2 regions of the Priestia sp. FSL W8-0001 genome follow, and region 1 is predicted to be linked to the other one. Evidence: predicted binding sites of a transcription regulator. Region 1 holds the regulator's gene; the other holds the start of a gene.

Region 1 (4,072 bases):
TATCCTGCAGAAACTTTAGCGCATTTAATCAAATATGACTCCATTCATGGTCCATTTGCTGGAGAAGTTATCTGTGAAACAGATGCGTTGATTGTAAATGGTAAAAGAATCCAGCTACTTGACTCGCGAGATCCACTCTTATTACCATGGAAACAATTACAAATTGATTTAGTAATTGAAGCAACTGGAAAATTTAATTCTAGAGAAAAAGCGCAGTTACATATTGAGGCTGGTGCTCAAAAAGTTGTCTTAACGGCACCTGGTAAAGATGAAGATGTCACAATTGTAATGGGAGTAAATGAAAAGGTGCTGGATGTGCATAAGCATCACATTATCTCAAATGCATCTTGTACGACAAACTGCCTAGCGCCTGTTGTCAAGGTATTAGACGAGGCTTTTACTATTGAGAACGGTTTAATGACAACGGTTCACGCATATACGAACGACCAAAAAAATATTGATAACCCACATAAAGATTTACGACGCGCGCGCGCATGCGGTCAGTCCATTATTCCTACAACAACTGGGGCTGCCAAAGCATTATCACTTGTGCTTCCTCATCTCAGTGGGAAATTACATGGTATGGCGCTGCGAGTTCCAACGCCAAATGTATCGCTTGTAGACCTCGTTGTTGATGTTAGGAAAGCGGTAACAAAAGAAGCGGTGAATAAAGCGTTTATTCAATCCGCAGAAGGTCCACTACAAGGAATACTGGCATTTACAACAGAACCGTTAGTATCAATTGATTTCAATACAAACCCCAATTCAGCAATCATTGACGGCTTATCAACCATGGTCATGGATGAACATAAAATTAAAGTATTAGCGTGGTACGATAACGAATGGGGATACTCACAAAGAGTAGTCGATTTAGTAAAATATATTACAGCAGAGATGATTCAAAATTCAAAGCTAAAGGTTGGATAAATAAGCGAGGCAATCATGCCTCGCTTATTCTATTTGAATTCATTGTTTGTTCTAACTGAGATAGGGAACTAATAAATGAGAGGTCTTAAAAAGTGGTGGGGCAGAGAATAAATCGAGTTTAGCTACGGATTGCAAATTTAAATAAAATCACGTGTTGCAAAATGAGTCTAAACAAAGTATACTATGTTTCGTGAACTTCTTGTGTACCTTTCGGTTATGTATCTACTTAAAGGGTTAGGACCTCTCTGGACTAACTTTCCCCCGTGGTAGTTAACATGCTATATGGCGAAAGAATTTCATATTTAACGATTAAAAATTGTTAAAGGGGGAAATATCATTATGGAAACAATGGGTCGTCACGTTATCTCAGAATTATGGGGTTGTGATTTCGATAAGTTGAATGATATGGATTATATTGAAAAAACGTTTGTAGATGCAGCACTAAAAACTGGAGCGGAAGTTCGTGAGGTTGCGTTTCATAAATTTGCACCTCAGGGCGTAAGTGGGGTTGTTATTATTTCAGAATCACATTTAACTATCCACAGCTTTCCAGAGCATGGGTATGCAAGCATCGATGTATACACATGTGGAGACTTAGATCCAACAATTGCTGCTGACTATATTGCAGATGAACTAAATGCTCAAACACGTGAGACAATTGAAGTACCGCGTGGAATGGGTCCTGTACAAGTAAAGCAAACGAAAGCAAATGTACTTTAATAGTATAAAACAAAGCTAAGAACAATTAGGGACTGCTCTATAAATTGGACTCGCCATTTATAGACAGTCCTTTTTAGATACAAAAATACCGTTTATCCATTATAATAAAGAAAGTAGCTAGGGTATCTTTAGTAGCTATAGCGATTATTTTGATAAAAAGGAGTCTACACAACATGGGGATTATTCAAAAAGTAAAGTCAGTTTTTTCGAATCATTCTGAAACTAGGGACCACCACGAAAATCCAAAGTTACAAACACATTACTACAAATCAACAGCCTCTCAAACATTTACTCAGGTGCAAAATTTATTGAAGAATATGAATGGAGTAGAAATTTTAGCCGCTTATGAAGAGCGTGGAGAGATTAGCTTAAACGTGTCAAAGGGGAGAAAGGCGTTTGTTGTTATTACGATTATTTCATTACGACCTTTTGAAACCGCTATCGATTTTTCGGTTACAACGGAATCAAAAGTAATGCCATTCGATTTTGGTTATAGTAAAGAATTAATCATCTTTTTTTATAAATATTTTGACCAACATCTGATTGCTATTAAGTAAGGGAAATAAAGTGTATTAAACAAATAAAGCTGTGTAGCGCCTTTATCTATTGGAAAACAAATGTTTTAGGAAATAAAATTTCAGAATTCATTCTCCTTCACTTGTATTCAAGCTTTGTTTTCTATAATATGAAAAGAAAGTGAATTTTTATTTTGAATTTCTAACGTACATAAGTGGTTAGTTCGTACAAGCTGCTTAGTTTATACAAATATAAAAGGTTATTTATTGGAGTTGAGAAGATGAAATGTCCTTCCTGTCAGTATAATGGAACGAGAGTGTTAGACTCACGGCCTGTTGAAGAAGGTCGTTCAATTCGCAGACGGCGTGAATGCGAAAGTTGTCACTATCGTTATACAACATTTGAAAAAGTAGAAGAGCCACCTTTAATTGTAGTGAAAAAAGATGGGGCGCGTGAAGAGTTTAGCAAAGAGAAAATTTTACGCGGTTTAATAAAGGCATGTGAGAAAAGGCAAGTTAGCTTAAAACAATTAGAAGATACTGTACATGATATTGAATCTGAATTGCGCAGTCAAGGTGCATCAGAAGTGCAGTCAGACGTTGTTGGGGAAATGGTAATGGAAAGACTAGCTGCTATCGATGAAGTATCGTATGTACGCTTTGCTTCTGTTTATCGTCAATTTAAAGACATTAATGTATTTATTGATGAACTAAAGGAGTTAATTAAGAAGGAAAAATTATAAAAGAGCTATTAAAGAGATTTTTTAGCTCTTTTTTGCTATTTTAGAATTGGGTAGGTAATGATGATGAATGAGCAACATTGGAAAGAAATCATTCCAGTTGACCGTTATGTTGTGAGAACGAGCGGCGTTATTCAAGAATATGATCGAAAAGTGTTAACAACTCTATATCAACCGTTAATTGGAACCGTGTGCTATGGCTTATATATGACGTTATGGAGTGAACTAGAACAAGGACGCTTATGGGGAACAGAAGCAACGCATCATCACCTAATGGCCGTTATGCAAATGAACTTGAAATCCATTTATCAGGAGCGATTAAAGCTTGAAGGTATTGGCTTATTAAAAACCTATATGAAAGAAGAGGACGGGGGAAGAGTTTATATTTATGAGTTAATTCCACCATTAACACCACAGCAGTTTTTTGATGATGGTGTTTTAAACGTCTACTTATACAATCGATTAGGTAAAAATGTATTTCAAAAAATTAGACGATATTTTATGGATCCAGCTGTGGACCACAGTGAGTTTAAAGACGTTACTCGTTCATTTAATGATGTGTATAAGTCAGTACAAACGACAGAGCTCACGTCAAGTTTACAACGAGAGAACCAAGATGTCTTCAAACCAAGTGGAGATCTGGACTATGTGGATAATTCACAAAGAGCTAGTATAACAATTAAGGATGCTGGCTTTGACTTTGATTTATTTTTGACAGGGTTAACTGAGTCTATGATTTCGAAAAAAGCAATTACAGCCAAGGTGAGGTTAGCAATTGAAAAGCTAGCATTTTTATATCAAATTGATGCTCTGCAAATGAAGAATGTGGTCTTGGACGCGTTGAACGAAAATGATCAAGTAGATATTGAGCTGCTTCGAAAAGCTGCTAGAAACCATTATCAGTTTGAAAATGGAGAAGCGCTACCTAACTTAAGTGAACAAATTCAGCCGCCGTTATTGCGAACTATGGAACATAGAGAGCCAACTTCTCAAGAAGAGAAGTTAATTAAGCAGTTAGAAGTGACGTCTCCAAGACAGCTACTGACGGACTTGTCCGGTGGAGCAACGCCTTCTAAAGCAGATTTACAAATGGTTGAAGACGTTATGTTTCATCAAAACCTTTCTCCAGGTGTTGCTAATGTACTCATTTATTATGTCATGCTAAGAACG
Region 2 (4,072 bases), 290 kb from region 1:
GTGAAGCGATTGGATGAAACGCTTGCAGCAAGAAAGCCTGTACTCCGCTATCAAAAAGAAAGTTAAAAAACAAACAGCCCCTTCATCTAAGAAGGGGCTGTTTTTGTGGTTTATTTTTTTGTTTTAATTTTGCCGTTCCAAGCTTTGAATCCGCCTTTTAGGTCATGAATCTCTTTCACACCATGCTTGCGCAAGAGCTGAGCAGCACGACCAGTTCGCATGCCACTTTGGCAGTAAATATAAACGGGTTGATCAGTACGGAACTCCTTTATACGCATACGGAACTGTGAAAGAGGAATATTTCTTGCTCCTAAAATATGTCCGTTTTCAAATTCATTTGGTTCGCGAATATCAACTAGCTGTGCTTTACGATAACCGCTGCGGAATTCTTCTTCCGTTAACGTTTTCATAATGCGACGTTGGTAAAAAAACATTACGACAGAATAAATAATAATTGCCGCAAGTACAATGATTAGTGCCCACATGTTGTTTCTTCCTTTCTTCGACAAAATACATAGTCTTATTATATAAGTGAATGAAATTAGAAGTAAAGGGATTCTTCTTGAAGTCATGATAGTTTTTACGAAAGAAAAGTAAAAAATTACTGCTTCACTTTTCTTTTCCTTCTGCTTATCTTTTGGTAGACTAAAAAACGGATTAAGTTTATTACATACGTAAATGTCTACTATACTAGTTAGGGATGAGAAAAATGAAGCAAAAATGGAGATTCATTGATTCAAAAGAACGTTCGCCATATTACAATATGGCACTTGATGAAGCGCTTTTAGAGTGGCATAGCACTGGTCAAATACCACCAACGATTCGATTTTACGGTTGGAATCCTCCAACATTATCAATTGGTTACTTTCAAAAAGCTGAAAAAGAAATCAATTTTGAACAGGTAGATAAATTAGGATTAGGATTTGTGCGTCGACCAACAGGGGGACGAGGCGTTTTGCACGACGAGGAGCTTACTTACAGCGTCATTGTATCGGAAGACTATCCAAACATGCCTAAGACGGTGACAGAGGCGTATCGTGTCATTTCAGAAGGGTTATTAGAGGGATTTCGTTCGCTGGGTCTGGAAGCATATTTTGCAATCCCTCGCACAGAAGAAGAAAAAAATAGTTTGAAAAATCCACGTTCATCTGTTTGTTTTGATGCACCTTCATGGTATGAGCTTGTGGTAGAAGGGCGTAAAATTGCTGGAAGTGCACAAACGCGTCAAAAAGGTGTAATTTTACAGCATGGTTCTATTTTATTAGAGATTGACGAAGATAAATTATTTAGCGTATTTAATTATCCAAATGATCGTGTGAAAGAGCGAATGCAGCGTGCGTTTCGTTCAAAAGCTGTTGCAATCAATGCTATTGCAGGCCGTAAAATCCAAATGGAAGAAGCGAAGGAAGCATTTTATAAAGGCTTTGCTAGCGCTTTAGATATTGACTTAGAACCTTATGAATTAACAGAACAAGAAGAGCGTTACGTAGAAGAATTAGCACAAAAGAAATATGCTTCTGTTGAATGGAATTTTAGAAGATAACGATTGCTTAGGAGCACACTATTTAAGCTGTGCCCCTAAGTATTTTATCTAGCTGAAGAAAGTAATTGATGTAAAAGTCAAATACTTTTTTTAATGTAAAAAAAATATTTTTCTTGACATCTATCTATATGTAGGTGTTTGGGTTTTGATTGAATACTACATGTTGAATTTGTCCAATCCGTGTGGTAAGTTATTGATAGTTGAAATTTTGCTTTTTTCCAAAATAAGGTAAATGATTGGTAAAATAGAGCACGATTGGTAAGGGAGTTGTCAGAATGACTGTTATAGTTAATCAAAAAGTAAATATGAATATTGAAAAGCTTAATCAAGATATTGAACGCTTTCCACAAGTACACCCAATTACACCAGATATGAAAATTACTCATAAAGGCGTATCTCGACTCGTAATGTTAGACCGTTATGCGTTTAAAGATACGGAAAAACTTACGTTATCAAAAGGAGACTTTGTTGTTTTAACCGTAAAGGAAGACCCTAAGTTTCCAGCTCGAGGACTTGGCTATGTGGAAAGCATTAATTTTGACCAAAAGATGGCAGTCGTAAAGGTTGAAGATGAGTTTCGTGGAGCGTTAGCACCTGAAGAAGCAGAAAGTGGACTTATTACTCGTTCATTAGACGTAATTGAAAAACCACTTGAAATCTTCTATGAGCAAATTGCAAAGCGTAACGCTACTGGGTTAGCTTCCGCTGAACAAACGGAAGAGAAGCGAAACGAATGGTTTGAAAAATTCTATCAAGAGCTTGTTCAAATGAACTTTGTACCAGCTGGACGCGTTCTGTACGGAGCGGGAGCTGAAACGGATGTTACATACTTTAACTGCTATGTAATGCCGTACGTAAAAGATTCTCGCGAAGGAATCTCCGAACACCGTAAGCAAGTCATGGAAATCATGAGCCGAGGCGGAGGAGTTGGAACAAACGGTTCAACCCTGCGTCCACGCAACACACTAGCGCGTGGTGTAAACGGTAAATCATCAGGATCTGTCTCTTGGTTAGATGATATTGCGAAACTTACGCACCTTGTTGAGCAAGGCGGTTCTCGTCGCGGTGCTCAAATGATTATGTTAGCGGATTGGCATCCAGATATTGTTGAGTTTATTATCTCTAAAATGCAAAATCCACGCATTTTACGATTCTTAATTGAAAACACAAATGATGAAATGATTAAAAAACATGCCCAAGATAAGCTGAAATTTACGCCGCTTACGGAATCTGAAAAAGACATGTACCAAGGAATTATCAATTATAAGCAAATTCCAGGTCTTGGTGGATTCAGCGAGAAAATTATTGCGGATGCTGAAGAAAAGCTACAAACTGGTGGAACGTACAGCGTTCATAATTCTGAATTTTTAACAGGAGCAAACATTTCTGTTTGTTTAACAAAAGAGTTTATGGATGCAGTTGAAAACGACGGTGAATACGAGCTTCGCTTCCCAGATGTAGAAAGCTATTCGAAAGAAGAAATGGCACACTACAACGAAAACTGGCATGAGGTAGGAGATGTTCGCGAGTGGGAAAAACAAGGTAATAAGGTTCGTACGTATCGTAAAATTCGTGCAAAAGAGCTTTGGAACTTAGTTAATATTTGCGCAACGTACTCAGCAGAGCCTGGTATCTTCTTCTTTGATAATGCAAACGACATGACAAATGCACAAGCATACGGTCAGCATGTTGTGGCAACAAATCCATGTGGAGAACAACCACTTGCACCGTTTTCAGTTTGTAATTTAGCAGCTGTAAATTTAGCGCAAATGGCAGATAAAGAAAAGAAAACAGTAGACTTTGAAAAACTTCGTCAAACGGTTGAAACGGGTGTGCGCATGCAGGATAACGTTATTGATGCAACGCCTTACTTCTTAGAAGAAAATCAAAAGCAAGCTCTTGGTGAGCGTCGTGTAGGTCTTGGTGTAATGGGTCTTCATGATTTGCTTATCTACTGTGAAACAGAGTACGGTTCTGAAAAAGGAAACGAACTTGTTGATCAAGTATTTGAAACAATTGCAACAACAGCATATCGTGCGTCTGTAGAGCTTGGGAAAGAAAAAGGAAGCTTCCCATTCTTAATTGGTGATACTAAGGAAGAAACGGATCGTTTACGTGAAGCTTTCACAAATACAGGGTTTATGAAAAAGATGCCTGAAGACATTCGCGAAAGCATCAAAGAGCACGGTATTCGTAACTCACACTTACTAACAGTAGCACCTACTGGTAGTACAGGAACAATGGTTGGTGTGTCAACAGGTCTTGAGTCATACTTCTCATTCTCTTACTTCAGAAGCGGTCGGTTAGGGAAATTTATTGAAGTAAAGGCAGATATCGTTCAAGAATATTTAGACCAACATCCAGAAGCGGATCCAAACAACCTTCCTGAATGGTTTATCTCAGCAATGGAATTGGCTCCAGAAGCTCATGCTGATGTTCAGTGTGTCATTCAACGTTGGATTGATAGTTCAATTAGTAAAACGGTAAATGCACCTCGTGGCTATACAGTTGAACAAGTTCAAAAAGTGT

Evidence for each region. The regulator NrdR, encoded in region 1, represses ribonucleotide reductase genes. The targets are predictions, from matches to a motif close to AACACNATATATNGTGTT.
Region 2: a site for NrdR is predicted at 1,696-1,713, ahead of MKZ18_RS16760 (vitamin B12-dependent ribonucleotide reductase). Genes of this name have one in related genera too.

The regions. Positions count from the first base shown of each region.
Region 1 covers NZ_JBBPAL010000001.1:3,455,410-3,459,481, reverse strand. The annotation lists gene MKZ18_RS18240 (glyceraldehyde-3-phosphate dehydrogenase) at 1-927, shown strand, start outside; gene speD (adenosylmethionine decarboxylase) at 1,267-1,647, shown strand; gene MKZ18_RS18230 (hypothetical protein) at 1,821-2,204, shown strand; gene nrdR (transcriptional regulator NrdR) at 2,444-2,905, shown strand; gene MKZ18_RS18220 (replication initiation and membrane attachment family protein) at 2,969-4,072, shown strand, end outside.
Region 2 covers NZ_JBBPAL010000001.1:3,166,829-3,170,900, reverse strand. The annotation lists gene gcvPB (aminomethyl-transferring glycine dehydrogenase subunit GcvPB) at 1-66, shown strand, start outside; gene MKZ18_RS16770 (rhodanese-like domain-containing protein) at 111-485, opposite strand; gene MKZ18_RS16765 (lipoate--protein ligase family protein) at 710-1,543, shown strand; gene MKZ18_RS16760 (vitamin B12-dependent ribonucleotide reductase) at 1,819-4,072, shown strand, end outside.